Regions from separate parts of the Ruminococcus sp. J1101004sp1_RTP21198st1_B9_RTP21198_201120 genome, predicted to be linked through region 1. Evidence: riboswitches for the same ligand, from Rfam matches in the RefSeq annotation. Region 1 holds a riboswitch; the other holds the start of a gene.
What was found. Region 1 has a riboswitch for thiamine pyrophosphate ahead of thiD (bifunctional hydroxymethylpyrimidine kinase/phosphomethylpyrimidine kinase). Riboswitches for the same ligand answer to the same signal wherever they lie in the genome.

Region 1 (8,242 bases):
AGCACTTTTTACAAAAAAATTTATATTTTTTTATAACATTATTTTCAATCATTGACTTTCGCCCTCAGACATGATAGCGTCAATACATATAACAAATTCATTATTTTATACCCTTTCCCCAGTTTGGAGGTTTCTATGTATCAACAGCAATCACCAGCATTAAAAGAAACAAATCCTCATGGCTCCCAGGCTTTTCCCTGTGCTTTTTACCGTTTAAAACTAAGCGGACACGGAATCCTGGTCAAGCACCATTGGCACGAGGAGGTCGAGATTATTTACTTTCCCGGTGGAACCTTCACCTTAGATATTAATATGGAAACATTTGATGTATCTTCAGAATGTTTTTATTTTATTAATCCCGGCGAACTGCACAGCATACGTGCACGCTCAAAAGAAGTCTCCATGGAATACGCTGTCGTTTTCCAACCGGAACTGCTCTGCTCTCCTTTTTACGATACGGTTCAGACTCAGCTTGTCCAGCCACTGCAAAACGGACGTCTGATTTTTCCAAGATGTATTTCTGCAAACCATCCTGTTTTTCCTATTATAAAGGAGCAGTTCCAGAACATCACTAACGCATTTTACCGCTGCAGCTTTTCTGAACAATTGGAAGAGCTTCATGATTCCTTACATATAAATTTATTCCGCGCTTCTGGAAATGCCATTGTCGGCCTGGCAGATCAGCTTCTGATCAAGGCTTCCCTGTTAAATATTTTTGCAGATTTTTCCAATCGCCAGCTTTTTTCCCAGACTGAAAAATCTGATGACCACAGGGTCGAGACCATAAAAACCACAATCACTTACATCCGCGACCATTACCAGGAAAAAATTTATATCCGCGATCTGGCATCCCTGATCGGACTCAATGAGCAATACTTTTGCCGTTTTTTTAAAAAAGCAATCGGCATGTCTCCCATAGAATACCTGAATGAATATCGCATCCGCCAGGCAGTACGTTTATTAAAAGACAGCAGTCTTCCAGTGACCGAGATATGTCTGGACTGTGGTTATAACAATATGGGGAATTTTCTCAGAGAATTTCGCAAATATACAGGAACCACACCTCTGCAATATCGGAAACACAGCCAGGGGATTGAGAATCCTTCCTTATAAAACACGCTTGCACCCCCCTATGTACGAAATGATTTTCCAAACAATCTCTGGTCAAAATTTCGTATTTTTTAATCAAATTAAGGGAAGTATTTTCTTTTTCATGTATGTATAATGTACTTAGTTCAAAGATAATCATTATATATAAGGAGACATAAATGAATAGCACGAAAAAAAAATGGTGGCAGGATAAAGTAGCCTATCAGATTTATCCGAAAAGCTTTTATGACACAAACGGTGATGGAATCGGCGATCTGCCGGGAATTATTGAGAAACTGGATTATTTAAAGGAGCTGGGGGTTGACATTGTCTGGCTTTCCCCCTGCTATCGCTCCCCTCTTGCCGACCAGGGATACGATATTTCCGATTATTACGACATTGACCCGCGATTCGGAACTATGGAGGATATGGACCGCCTTATCGCAGAAGCAAAGAAGCGGGACATGTATATTGTCATGGATCTGGTTGTAAACCACTGCTCTGATGAGCACGAATGGTTTAAAAAAGCCTGTAAAGATCCGGATGGAAAATACGGCCGTTTCTTCTATTTAAGAGACAAAGAAGATGGTAAGCTTCCTACTAACTGGCGCTCCTATTTCGGAGGTTCGGTATGGGAGGATCTGCCTGGCACCAACAAACAGTACCTTCATGTTTTTCATAAAAAGCAGCCTGACCTAAACTGGGAAAATCCAGAGCTCCGTGAGGAAGTATATAAAAATATTAACTGGTGGCTGGACAAGGGTCTTGGCGGTTTCCGCATTGATGCTATCATTAATATCAAAAAAGCTCTTCCTATGCATGATTATGAGCCTGATCGTGAGGACGGACTCTGCAGCATTAATAAAATGCTGGAGGAAGCTACCGGAATCGGAGAATTTCTTGGAGAAATGCGTGACCGCACCTTCAAGCCTCACGATGCTTTTTCCGTAGGTGAGGTTTTCAACGCAAAAGACGAAGAGCTCCCGGATTTTATTGGAAACAATGGTTATTTTTCTTCTATGTTCGACTTTAACGAAACCATTTTCGGAGGTTCTGAAAAAGGCTGGTACGATTGCAAAGAAATCACACCTGACGACTACAAGCGCTGCTGTTTTGAGACACAGGCCAAAATGGGGGATTTCGGATTCGTTTCCAATATTATCGAGAATCATGACGAGCCTCGCGGTGTCAGTCACTATATTCCAGAAGGTGATTGCTGTGACACAAGCAAAAAAATGCTGGCAGCATTGAATTTCATGCTTCGTGGACTTCCCTTTATTTATCAGGGACAGGAGCTTGGCATGGAAAATATCCCGTTCAAATCAATTGACGAGGTAGATGATATTTCAACTCTGGATGAATATAAAGTTGCACTTGACGCCGGACTTACCCCGGAAGCAGCTTTGAAAGCTGTTGCCCGCCGCAGCCGCGACAATGCCCGTACCCCCATGCAGTGGACTGGTGAGGAAAATGCCGGATTTACAGCTGGTACACCGTGGCTTCGGGTAAATTCCAATTATACCGCAATTAATGTGGAAAAAGAGACGATTGATCCAAATTCCGTACTTAATTTCTATAAGAAACTGATCGCTCTTCGCAAGGATCCGGAATATAAAGAAACCGTTGTGTATGGTGCTCTGGAGCCCTTTATGGAAGACCGGCATAATTTAATGGCATACTACCGTAAAGGAGATAAAACTTTACTTGTGGTTGGCAATTATCAGTGGGATGAGCAGGAAATTACACTTCCATCAGAATGCAAAAAGGTGCTGATCAATAACTACCCGGATATGGTTCTGGATGGAAATTTAGTTAAGCTGCATGGATATCAGGTGCTGGTTGTGGAGTTAGCGTAAACGATTTTCACGCTTGGTATTTATTGTATTCCAACACCTTATTGACAATTTTTCCCATTATTACTATAATAACAAAAGAACAGGGGAGCTTGTACACAGGCTGAGAGGAAATTGTGAATTTCGACCCTTTTACCTGATGCGGATAATGCCGCCGTAGGAAGTCATCATGGGTTTGATTTTTTTCGGAGACACCTCATTGGGGTGTCTCTTTTTTCATATGGCAGCAATGCAGCGTTCGGCTGGGGGCACCACTTTCGGACGCTATATAAAATTAATGCATACATAACAACAGTGCCGGTTTGTAAAAAGATTTTTTCACGTTATAACTCATAACTCGTGGAAACTGCTTCAAACAAGGCCAAGAGAAAGGAAGAAAATTATGAGAACAGCATTAACAATCGCTGGAAGTGACTCCAGCGGAGGCGCCGGTATCCAGGCTGATATCAAGACAATGATCAGCAATGGAGTATATGCCATGAGTGCGATTACCGCACTTACCGCACAGAATACTACCGGTGTAACAGGTATTATGGAAGCAACGCCAGAATTTCTGGCCGACCAGCTGGATAATATTTTTACAGATATTTATCCGGATGCAGTGAAGATTGGAATGGTATCTTCCAGCGCATTGATTGAAACCATTGCGAAAAAACTTCGCCAGTATGAAGCAAAGAACATTGTAGTAGACCCGGTTATGGTCGCTACAAGCGGAGCCAAGCTGATCAATGATGAAGCCATTGAAGCCCTTAAAAGTCAGCTTCTTCCAATGGCCACAGTCCTGACACCGAATATTCCGGAGGCAGAGGTTCTGTCCGGAATGAAAATAGAAACTGCCGAGGATATGATCAAAGCCGCTGCTGCCATCGGGGAGAAATACAGCTGTGCAGTGCTTTGCAAGGGTGGTCATCAGCTGAATGACGCCAATGACCTTCTGTGGCGCGAAGGCAATTACAAATGGTTCCAGGGAAAGCGGATCAACAATCCAAACACTCACGGAACAGGATGTACCTTATCCAGTGCCATTGCTTCTAATCTGGCAAAGGGATTTGACCTGGATACTTCCGTGGAGAGGGCAAAGAAATATATTTCCGGAGCACTTGCTGCTATGCTGGATCTTGGAAAAGGCAGTGGTCCTATGGATCACGGATTTGCAATAAAAAATGAATTCACACTGTCACATGACGAGATTACGGCAGAAGCCGCTGTCTTCACAAATGGGGAATCAGGCGTGTCAGCAAAACAAGCAGCCTCTGTCACTGCAGATTCTGAACTCTCAACCGTAAAACCGACACCAGATAAGGAGGCGAAATAACATGACCGAAAAACGTACTTCCATTTTTGAAAACGGCCTGATCTGGTTTGGCGCTGGTGTTTCCCTGGCGGAAATCCTCACTGGAACCTATTTTGCCTCACTTGGCTTTAGAAAAGGTCTTCTTGCCATTATCATCGGACATATTATTGGCTGTACCATGCTTTTCCTCGCCGGAGTAATTGGCGGAAAAACACGCCGCAGTGCAATGGAAACCGTAAAAATGAGCTTTGGGGAAAAAGGCGGGATTTTCTTCTCCTTCCTGAACGTACTTCAGCTGGTTGGCTGGACTGCCATTATGATCTACGACGGAGCTCTGGCCGCAAACGGTGTGTTACATACCGGAAGCTGGGTATGGTGTCTGGTAATCGGTGCACTGATCGTACTGTGGATTTTTATCGGCATCACAAACCTTGGAAAAATCAACACCATCGCTATGGCAGCACTTTTTATCCTTACACTGGTACTCTGCAAGCTCATCTTCTTTGATGGCGGGACTGCACTTGCCATTGGCGAGGAAGCCATGTCCTTTGGTGCTGCGGTTGAGCTTTCTGTTGCAATGCCACTGTCCTGGCTGCCGCTGATCAGTGATTATACCCGCGAGGCGAAGGAGCCAGTGAAAGCAACTGCTGTAAGCTCTATTGTTTACGGTCTTGTAAGCTGCTGGATGTATGTAATCGGTATGGGTGCAGCGATTTATACCGGTGAATCCGACATTGCTCAGATTATGGTGAAAGCCGGACTGGGAATTGCAGGCCTTCTGATCATTGTATTTTCCACTGTTACCACCACATTCCTGGATGCTTACTCCGCCGGAATTTCATCTGAATCTGTATTTTCCAAAATTAATGGAAAATATGCCGCAATTGCCGTAACCATCATCGGAACAATTGCTGCAATTGTATATCCAATGGACAACATTACCGATTTCCTGTACCTCATCGGTTCTGTATTTGCACCGATGATCGCCATTCAGATTGCAGACTTCTTCCTGCTGAAACGTGCTGACAGTCTGGGCGAATCGGTTGACATAACAAATGCGGTAATCTGGGTGATCGGATTTGTGCTGTACCGAATTTTAATGAGAATTGATATTCCTGTGGGAAATACACTGCCAGATATGGTGGTTACCATTCTCATTTGTATGATCGTGCGAAATGTTTTAAAGAGTAAAAAATAGACTTTCACTTTAGAGTGTATTGGATAAAAGGCTTTCTGCAAGATGTGCGTCGCAATTTGCGGGAATGATTTTTCAAACACGCTCTAGCTTTCGTATAAACACTACTCGGTTCAGGAAAGTGCCAGAGATGGGCTTTCTTATAAATTCAAAAAGGGGCTGCCATTTCCCGGCAGTCCCTTTCTGTTTATTTCTGTTTATATCTGCTTATTCTTCAGTTTCTTCCAGTGTTACTTCCACAACCGTATCCCGATCATCCGGAAGCGGGTAGCTGTCGCAGGTGTCAGCGTTGAGGAAGAAGAACTGATTCTGGGAGTATTCCTTCAGGTTCCAGTAATCCGTAAGCTTTACCTCGGAATTGTCGGAAAGACGGCGGAGTTTTTTGATCTTACCGTGAATTCCGGTAAGAGGGATTGCTCCTGCCTGGGGCTCCATAACGTGGGCGTAGATCTTATTTCCGTTGCGGGTGTAACGGCCCCATTCCGGTTTATCGATTTCAGCATAGCCACAGCCGTAGATGCTCTTGGAGTTCTCGTCCATCCACTCTCCTACTTCTTCCAGAATCTTCACAGACTCCTTCGGAATACGACCTTTTGCATCAGGCCCTACATTCAGGAGCAGGTTGCCACCCTTGCTGACGCACTCAACCAGCATGTGGATGACCATTTCAGCTGATTTATAATGACGGTCACTGGAAGAGTAGCCCCAATTGTTATTCAGGGTCAGGCAGGCTTCCCAGGGTACCGGATCACCCAGCTCATTGCGGATTCCTGCTGGTGGGATCATCTGCTCCGGAGATGCGAAATCGCCGGAATATTCTGTAGGATTTGCAGTAAGGATAGAACCGGAATCCTCAGCACTGCCCTCCAGACGGTTATCAATGATCAGCCAGGGCTGGATGGAACGCACCATGGAAATCAGCTCCTGGGCTTTCCATTTGTCGCACTTCATATCGCCGTAGGAGAAGTCGAACCACATCAGATCCAGCTTACCATAATTGGTAAGAAGCTCTTTGATCTGCCCAAACATAAATTCCAGATAGCGGTCGAAATCGCGGTTTTCATTGGAGCATTCCGGATGGTTGCGCATTGGATGGTGCATATCCCCATAGTGTGGGAAATCCGGGTGGCGCCAGTCTATAATAGAAAAATACAGACCTACTTTGATTCCTTCTGCACGGAATGCCTCCAGGAACTCTTTTACCAGGTCTTTGTGGCAGGCTGCATTCATGGAATTGTAGTCAGTAAGTTTGGTGTCAAAAAGGCAAAAGCCGTCGTGGTGTTTGGCTGTGAGCACAGCATATTTCATGCCTGCCTTTTTCGCAAGACGCGCCCACTCTCTTGGGTTGTAATTCTCAGCTGTGAACTCTTCTGTGAGATGGCAGTAGTCCTCATGTGGAATCTGCTCCACGCTGCGCACCCATTCTCCTCTGGCAGGGATTGCATAAAGTCCCCAGTGAATAAACATGCCGAAACGGGCGTCACGGTACCATTCGGTACGTTTTGTTCTTTCTTCGATTACTTTGTTCATTTTATAATGTCCTTTCCTGTAACATTAGGCAAAATACTTTTCCAGTTCTCTCTTCATATCCTCTGGAATTTCCCGTTCAAAGGAAAGCTCTGGCTCGTTTGCCACCCATGCAGCTGCTGTGCAGAGAGTTTTCGCCCCTTCTTCCAGTGCACGAGGAGAAATATATTCTACCGTATCGTGTCTTGTATGCATGCCAAAGCCGTCACGGTTTAAGGTAAGCGCTGGCACACCTTTCCATGCGAAAGTATTGGAATCGCTGGCCCAGACCTGATTTTTGATGGTAACACCCAGCTGATTTTCTTCCATGAGGTTTTTCAGTTCTGCACAGACAGTCGGATCTGCAGTTACTCCCAGAACGTTTCCTCCCAGGAGCTGCCCTGCCAGGTCTACATTCAGATTAAACACATGGCTGCTCATTTCTCCTTCATGGGATTTCACATAATTCTGGCTTCCAACCAGACCTTTTTCCTCGGAGCCAAACCAGATGAACTCCATAGTTCTGGCTGGTCTGTGCTCTGCGAAATGATGAAAAGCTTCCATCACCATGGCTCCGCCGGACATATTGTCATATGCACCAGGGCCTTCCGGAACAGAATCATAATGAGCCGTTACCGTAACGATTTCTTCTGGAAAATCAGTTCCCAGAATGCGTACTGCCACATTGGCGGAATTGCGGGAAATCTCGCTCTGCTGAATGTTCAGGCAGCACTTGGATGCCTGTTTCTCCACGATTTCCACTGCATCCAGATAATGGATAGATGCGCCTGGAAGATCACCTGCCTTGCGGCGGTACTGGGTTGGAATCCGGTCTTCCCCCTGATCCAGCGGCGTGCCGCATATGGTTACAAAGCCAAGTGCACCTGCTGCTTTTATTTTATTTATCATATCTTCACGAATAGGATCGCAGACCAGCACAACTGCCCCTTTTGCCTTGGAAAGACTGATGTCGTCTCCTTTTCCCACGAAGAGAAATGGTGCTGTGATGCCCTCTTCCAGGGTGCAGGCGCCATTCAGGTAGGCACGCACCGGATAAGCCTTCTTATAAGGCTGGCAGATTACCAGCTCTGCCTTTTTCTGCTGAAAATCCGGACACTGGAAAAATTCCATGCGGGGTGTCTGAATGTAGACAGACTTTCCCGTCTGGGCTGCTGCCTGCTCCGCTTCCTTCAAAATGTATTCAGCTGCTTTGTGCTCCCCCTTAGTGCCGGATTCACGGACGTATGCCGTGTCAGCTACAAACTGATACGCGCGTTGTCCATTTGGGTGAATTTCTGTGTATTT
Region 2 (8,242 bases), on a different contig from region 1:
TTTTAAATGTAAGATTCTTGCCATACATATCCGGAAGAGGCAGTATCTGGGCTTTATCGTAAAGTGCCACCACAGTCACAATTGCATTTGGTCTTGCGCATTCCCATGCCAGACGAAATGTAGCTTCCGCTCCTGCGACCTCAAGAACCACGTCTGCTCCTCCATGCGCACTGTTCAACATGACAAACTCTTTGCAATCTTCCGGTGATACAGTAAGAACCTCCGGATAATGTTCCTTAATAAAGTCAATACGTTTTTCATCTTTTTCGCACATAATGATCCGCTTCGGTTTCTTCAGCATCACACAAAGCAACGTACAGATTCCGGTAGGACCGGCTCCTATGATCAGCACTGTATCCTCCTCTGTAATCTGGGAAATATGTGCCGCCCAATAACCGGTAGCCAGAACATCTCCTACCAGCAAAGCCTGCCTGTCAGTAACCTCATCCGGAATTTTGTTAAGCCCCTGATCTGCAAAAGGTACCCGCACGTACTCTGCCTGGCCTCCATCTATGCGGCAGCCAAGAGCCCAGCCGCCATTTTTATCCGTGCAATTATTAACATAGCCTTTTTTACAGAAAAAGCATTCCCCACAGAAAGTTTCCACGTTTACCGTTACTCTGTCTCCCGGTTTCACATTGGTTACACCACTTCCAGCTTCTTCTACAATTCCTACCATCTCATGACCAACTGTTATCCCCGGAACCGCACGCGGAACACTTCCATGTTTGATATGCAGGTCACTTGAACAGATACTGGCAAGAGTTACCTTTACAATAGCATCCCTATCATCCATAAGCACAGGCTTAGGCTTTTCCATTAATTCAAATTTTCCTTTTGAAACATATGTATATGTCAGCATTTTTATCTCATCACTTTCTGAAAATTTATTTTTAAACATTCACTGTCTGCCATCCGGAACTTTCATGGTAAATATAAAGGCAAGTGAACTAAGCAGCAGCATATAAGGATACAGCAGCATTGGAAGTATATCAAATGCACTGACCACTTCTCCTAAACTGGCTGCAGCAGAAACAGCAACCAGCATTTGCGCTCCGTATGGTAAAATCCCCTGAAAAATACAGGAAAATGTATCCAGGATAGAAGCAGCTTTTCTGGCGCTGATACCGTAATCCTTTGACATTTCCTTTGCAATCGGGTTCGCCATAACGATCGCAACTGTATTATTGGCAGTTGCAATATCCATTAGCCCAACTAACAGTCCCATTCCCAGGAGCCCGCCTTTTTTTCCTTTAAACACTTTCTTTATCCAGTATAATAAAGCGGAAAATCCACCATACTCCTTGATCAGGGCACAGATTGCAGCTACCAGAATCGCAACCATACTGGTTTCAAACATCCCGGCAGCACCGGTTCCCATATTTCCGATCAGGTCTGTGGGTGCTATCATTCCTGTTGCAATCATAATAACTGAGCCACTTAGAATACCTGTAATCAGCACGAAAAATACATTAAATCCGATGATTCCACCTATAAGAACCAGAATATAAGGAATGATCTGTATTAAATCATATTTTTCTTCGATGAATCCACCATTATAATTTTTAACAGACAAAACCAGCAGAATAATAATGCTGGCAATAGCAGCTGGCAGTGCAATAAAGAAATTCTCCTTAAATTTATCTTTCATTTCACAGCCTTGTCCATTACATGCAGCAATGGTTGTGTCTGATATAAATGACAGATTATCTCCAAACATGGCGCCGCTCATGACGGAACCAATACAAACCGGCAGTGCAAATCCGGATACTCTTGCTACTGCAACTCCAATTGGAACGATCAGCGTAATTGTTCCTACAGAGGTACCCATTGCAAGAGAAACAAAACAGCTGACCACAAAAAGCACAACAACTGCAAACTGAGGCGGAACCAGTGACAAAATAAAATATGCAACACTGTTTGCAGATGTTCTTCCGACTATACCTACAAAAATACCTGACAGCATAAAAATTATGATCATTGTAATAATGTTAGGATCACTGATTCCCATCCCCATAACTTCCAGCTTATCATCCAATTTAAGCTCGCGGTTCTGTATACAGGCAACAAGTAATGCAACCAGAAATATAACGACAACGGGAATTTTATAAAATCCCATCTCGATATCCAGACCATACTCAAATAATATGCCAAGCCCCAGATACAAAACAACAAACACTACTATAGGAAGCAGTGCTTTTCCATTTCTTTTTTCATTTTTCCTCATCCTACATTTTTCTCCTTCTTCGTTATAGTACTAATAGTACCATTTTTGTGCCGGCTTCACAATAGCACGTCAACTGGATATTTTACATAAAAAGTCCCGGCAGGCTTCTGCTTCTGAGCGCTCAAACTCAGGTAGTATGAAACCTGCCGGGAAGTTTTATTTTCATCAACCGAAAAACTACAGCTTGCTAATAATCTGTCTCTTATATTCCAAAAATTCTTCTGACAATGCAAAATCCTCTGCCCTTGGTTTTCTCTCCTGGATCACGATCTCATCTTTGATGGTTCCCGGAGTTCCGTTCAGGATGTAAATCCTGTCGGACAAAAGAATGGCCTCGTCAATATCATGGGTGATAAACAAGGTGGACAGATCAATATGCTGCATAACCTCCAGATACCACTTATGCACACTGGCCTTGGTCAGCGTGTCCAAGGCACTGAAAGGCTCATCCAGAAGGGCAACTCCGCTGGAACTTAAATAAGTTCGAAGCAAAGCCGCACGCTGTCGCATACCGCCGGACAGCTGGCTTGGATACTGATACTGGGTGCCTTCCAGACCAAATTCTGCAAAAAGCGGATTGGCCTTTTCCCTGGCTTCTGCTTTCTTCATGCCTTTCAGTACAAGGGGAAGTGCTACATTGTCGATCATTTTCTTGTGGGGAAGGAGAAGATCCTTCTGCAGCATGTAGCTGATGCTTCCAGGAGTGGAAGTCACATCCTGATCTTTCAGATAGACCTTTCCTTCATCAGGCGGGATAATACCGGAAAGAACATTGAACAATGTGGTCTTTCCGGAACCGCTGACTCCCAGAAGGGAAACCAGCTCCCCCTGCTCCAGATGAATGGAAATGTCCTCCAAAACCTTTTTTTCACCGTATGTTTTTGAAATATGTTCTGCTCGTAAAATTACTTTATTTTGTTCTGATGACATATTCGTTCCTTATACACAGCGCTACTTCCATAACCAGTTCCATTTTCCGCAATAATTGGGGTAAATTTGCCTGACAGAATAGCTCTATGCGTTAATTTCTTTCTCTTTCATTCCTTACTGTGGAAGATACTCGTTAGAAAATCCGACTCCAGTAAGATCCTTGTCGCAAAGCTGGTTCTCATACAGCCATTTGTAGAATGCATTCCATCTGTCTGCATCAATTACGCCCCAGCTTTCTGCATCGTCAATGTATTTTGTGGAAAGGAATTCCTGACTCTTCTTTACAAGCTCTTCAGCATCCTTCAGAGAGCCTGTATTATCGCCGTCAATGAGGATCTGTGCTGCCTCATCCGGATTCTCTGCTGCAAACTCATATCCCTTTGCAGTTGCTTCCATAAATGCTTTCGCCTGATCCGGATTCTCAGCAAGATAGTCGTTATTTGCAATGATAACCGGTGTGTAGTAGTCAAATACAGGATTGATATCAGAGAATGCAAAATAGTCGCAGTCTACACCTTCTACGTCAGCATTGATTCCGCCCCAGCCCTGGAATACCCAGATGGCATCCGTCTGATTGGCAGCAAGTGCTGCAGGCTCATCTGTAATATCATTAGGGATCAGGGTAACCTGACTGAAATCTCCGCCGTCGCCGTTTACAACATTTTCCAGCACAGCAAGCTCGATTGGGGAATCCCATGTGGAATAGGTTTTTCCGGTAAGTCCGGCTGGTTTATCAATTCCGTCACCTTTTCGGGAAAGGATTCCGGAGGTGTTGTGCTGAATGATTCCTGCAACTGCTGTGATTCCAAGAGGCTCGTCAAGTGCAAGGGAAGCAGCCATGGTATCCTGGGCCTCGATCGCAAACTGAGCCTGACCTGCTGCGCACATAAGGGCTGCACCATTTTCCGGTGGCTGAACGATTTCCACATCAAGACCAGCTTCTTCGTAGTAGCCTTTTGCCTGTGCTACATAAAGTCCGGTGTGGTTGGTATTCGGTGTCCAGTCCAGGCAGAATGTGATTTTCTCCTGTGCACCATCTTCTGCGTATACACCTGTAGGAACTGCAAGCACCATAGCTGCCGCTGCAACTGGTGCGATTACTTTTTTCAGATTCTTATTCATGATTTTTCTCCTTTTCTACCTGCAGCCATGGCATTGTGATCCGGCTGACAATATTTACTGCCAGAAGAAGTAAAAGGCTGATGATCACAATGAAGATAATGACTGCAAACATTTTATCAAAAGAATATGCTTTTTTTACACGGGTCATATAAACACCAAGTCCGTTAAATCCACCCAGCCACTCAGAAACAACTGCTCCTACAACTGCATAGGAAGCAGATATTTTCAGCCCGGAAAAAAACTGGGGCAAAGCACCTGGAAATTTCACATGGCGGAAAATCTGTGCCCGGCTGGCTCCCATGGCCTTCATCAGACGAATGGCATCCGGATCCACACTTTTATATCCATCCAGCAGTCCGATTGTAATTGGGAAAAAAGTGGTGATCACAACCAGAGTGATCTTAGGTGCCATTCCAAATCCCATCCAAAGCACCAGAATTGGCGCAATGGCAATGGTCGGTATGGTCTGCGTAATGATCATGATCGGATAAAATGCCTGATCCATTACACGGAACCGATCCATCATAGTTGCAAACACAAATGCCAGCGCGATTCCAATGAGAAGTCCGTAAAAGGATTCCAGCAAAGTGAATTTCGCATGGAAAAGTATGGTTGGCAGATCGCCAAACAGGGCTGTCAGCACTGCTACCGGAGATGGAAGCATGTAGGAGGGAACAATTCCCGAAATGCTTACCACTTCCCAGCCAAGCAGAATCACGGCCATGGCTGCAATTGGAGGTATCTTACTGGTGATGTTTGGTAACTTTCTTTTCAATGGTAAGTACATCCCCTTCTGGTTTATATGCAATTTTAACATATACGCTCATAGCCTTGCAGCCTGCGCGCTCAGCTACATGCTGACACTCTTTTACAATATCCATCAGCTGGTCGTAATCACCTTCAATGGTGGTCTCAAATGGTCCTACATAATAGTTCAGACCAGTGGATCTGATGTAGGCGATCACCTCGTCTACAATGCGGATAACTTCCTCTTCATCCTGTACATTTGGCAGTACCTGAATTGCTACACTTGCGTTCATTTTCTTTTCCTCCTATTTTCTGTCCCATAAACAGGACTTTGCGTTAAAAATCGAATAAGAACCATTCTTGAAACTGTGACGGAACTGAACAGGCTCTGTCAGTCAGTATGAAAAAAGAGCACCTGCCATCCAGACAAATGCTCCTAATTACATCGTTAAACACTTCCTACACTGGCATGATCCAACAGGTTAAAAGGGTCTAAGGACTACCTTACTCTCAGCTTCTCAATTGAAACTCCCCTGGTCTTTATTCAGATTTCGTTGCTTATTATAATACACCTTTCTTCAAATTACAAGAAACTATTTTTATCTCAATTATATTTTACATACCCTTAACAGAATTGTACTGCTCGCAGTCTGACCAGCACGCTCTAATTAATATTCCCATTTCATCAGAATTCGTAAAAAAAATCTCCCTGCATATCACAGTTATTTCCTGCAGAATATATAATAAATCTACAGATTCTCAAAGGCAGCCTGAATACTGTCATAGTGCAGGAATTTTCCCTGGGCTGCAAATTCCTTGATCTGATTCAGAGTGGCAAACATGTGGCCGTCTGTCTCTTCTTCCTGAAGGTGTAGATCTTCTTCTTTCACATCCATCACAAAGCGGTAAACATCTACGAAATAGTTGTCTCCCTCCCCTGGATTCTCTCTTTTGTAAGTAAAAAGATAGCCGCCCTGCGCACCGCTTACATCAAGGCCTGTCTCCTCTTTCACTTCGCGGAGTACAGCATCATAAGAAGATTCCCCTGCCTGTGCTGCACCGCCGGAAACTTCCCACCAGCCTGGTGCCCAGGCTTTTGTCATCACACGTTTGGTAATGAGAAACGTACCATCTGGTCTTGCCACTACTCCAAGTACGGTGAGATGGTATTCCCCGTCTTTTAAGCACCAGTCGTTTCGCTTCATGGTGCGGCCTGTAGGTTTCTTGTTAATATCATAGATGTCCCAGAATTCCAATTTTTATCACTCCTGTTATATGTTTCTCTTGTATATTTTTATATTATGATTATTTTGCGAATATTGTTATCGAATATAATAATTCATCTTTTCTATTTCAGAAGTTCCTCCACCATCTCTCTGGTATACTCTACCTTCTCTACATGGTTGACCTCGATCTGATACAGTGCATTTGCCGCAATGTGCTCTGCTGCCTGCTCCAGATCACGAATACCTGAAGTATTGGAATAACGCTGGATGATTGCCTCCAGCGCCCCCTCTGTGATAATGCACTCACTCTCTTCCATATGCATTCTCTTAAGAACTTTCGGAAGAGAGAATCTGGAAAAGATTACTTTCTTCTCCTCAGCTGTATAATCCGGAATATCAATTACTGCGAATCTGGACATCAGCGGTGCACTGATCTGGTCACGGTCATTTGCAGTAGCAATTGGATAAACACCGCCAGTTGGGATCATACACTCCATATAGTTATCTGTAAATCCAAGATTGTCCAGAAGGGTAAGAAGTACGTCTGCCGGATTTCCATTTCCTTTGCCGGAATTTGCCTTATCAAGCTCGTTAATAATAAATACCAGATTAGAGGCACCAGCCATGGAAAATGCCTCCATAATAATTCCGGGCTTTGCATTTGCGTAAATACGGGGGCTTCCGGTAAGCTGCTTAGAGTCGTTAATTGAGCTCATGTCCAGCGTAGTCCACGGAAGTTTCAGGATTCTTGCAACTGCATAGGCTATCTGGGATTTGCCAGTACCGGCAGGTCCGATCAGAAGAAGTCCGTAGGCCGGAAGGGTATGTGTACGGTTGATCTGGATAATCGTCTCGATAATACGTTGTTTCACACGCTCCATTCCATAAAGCTCTTCATCCAGGATTCTCCTTGCCTCAACAGGATCGATTGCTTCAAAATAATTGTTCTTCCACTGGATATTCAACATAATAGAAAGAGCCCTCTGTGCATGATGGCGCTCTTCCTGGGAAACTTCACTGGATCTTGCCACTGCCAGATTTCTTCTGGTCCAGAGTCTGATATTATCCGGCAGTGTTTTGCCTGCGCAGGTCATAAAATCGGTAATACTCTGAATGCTGGTAAGCTTCATCTCATCACCGTTTTCCTCCTGTTCCTCATCCTCTTCTGCCTCAGCAGGTGCATTACTCTCCAGAAGTCTCTCAATCATAAACTGCAGAAAGCCATCCTCTGCAGAAAGCTTTGTGCCGCCGCCAAAAGCAGTTTCGCGAATGCGGTATACCGCATATCCGTCCTCCCTGTTAGTACCAGACAAACGTACATTGATCCTGCTGTCTCCCAGCCATTTCAAAAGACTGGTAAATCTGGAATCAATTTTCACCACATCTGCTGTATGGTTACCGTCTTCTTCCTTAAAATCAAAAGCAGTACGGTTTACCGGATTGGTAAACACACCGCAGGAATGATGTTTCCACTGTCTCTCTTTATTGTCAAGCACCATGATCGGCTGCTCCGGTGAAGGCTTCGTATGGCTGCTGTGAAATGTTGTGTAAGTACACTTTGCCTCCGCTTTACTTGCAGAAGCACCGCTGAAATCAAATACTGGCATAGCTTTTTCCTCTTTCCTGTGTATTTAAAGGGATATATTTCTCTAATTTCTCTTATCTACTATAACAACATTTTTCTCTAATGTCCAGAATGAGTTGGCCTGTTTCATAATGCAGCATTGTCTTGTATTATTGTTCACTTTGTGACCAGTAACTATCTTATTTTTTATATATCTTGGCATTTCTTAGTTTTTTACAAAAAATCTCTTGCCAAAATGGAGAAATTCGTGTATTCTATTATACGGACTACTTTTCAACAATTTGATTTTCACTTAACATTTGATATATATTTCTGATTTTTAGTGCGCAGACACCATAGTCCCTCCCAAAGCTTCTAATGGAATACTGCAATCTAAAAATAAAAGACTCCCGGGCGCTCTAGAGC

Region 2: linked by a shared signal. The riboswitch ahead of AB5618_RS10220 (thiamine-binding protein) and the one ahead of thiD (bifunctional hydroxymethylpyrimidine kinase/phosphomethylpyrimidine kinase) in region 1 are both predicted to bind thiamine pyrophosphate.

Annotation. Positions count from the first base shown of each region.
Region 1 covers NZ_JBCOMI010000054.1:2,902-11,143, reverse strand. The annotation lists gene AB5618_RS20675 (AraC family transcriptional regulator) at 136-1,113, shown strand; gene AB5618_RS20670 (alpha-glucosidase) at 1,269-2,945, shown strand; TPP riboswitch at 3,017-3,122, shown strand; partial or broken gene thiD (bifunctional hydroxymethylpyrimidine kinase/phosphomethylpyrimidine kinase) at 3,325-4,113, shown strand; gene cytX (putative hydroxymethylpyrimidine transporter CytX) at 4,259-5,434, shown strand; gene AB5618_RS20655 (alpha-L-fucosidase) at 5,639-6,961, opposite strand; gene AB5618_RS20650 (M28 family metallopeptidase) at 6,986-8,242, opposite strand, start outside.
Region 2 covers NZ_JBCOMI010000012.1:106,499-114,740, reverse strand. The annotation lists gene AB5618_RS10245 (alcohol dehydrogenase) at 1-862, opposite strand, end outside; gene AB5618_RS10240 (Na+/H+ antiporter NhaC family protein) at 902-2,227, opposite strand; gene AB5618_RS10235 (ABC transporter ATP-binding protein) at 2,405-3,157, opposite strand; gene AB5618_RS10230 (ABC transporter substrate-binding protein) at 3,272-4,279, opposite strand; gene AB5618_RS10225 (ABC transporter permease) at 4,272-5,054, opposite strand; gene AB5618_RS10220 (thiamine-binding protein) at 5,023-5,319, opposite strand; TPP riboswitch at 5,465-5,571, opposite strand; gene AB5618_RS10215 (NUDIX domain-containing protein) at 5,776-6,282, opposite strand; gene AB5618_RS10210 (AAA family ATPase) at 6,375-7,859, opposite strand.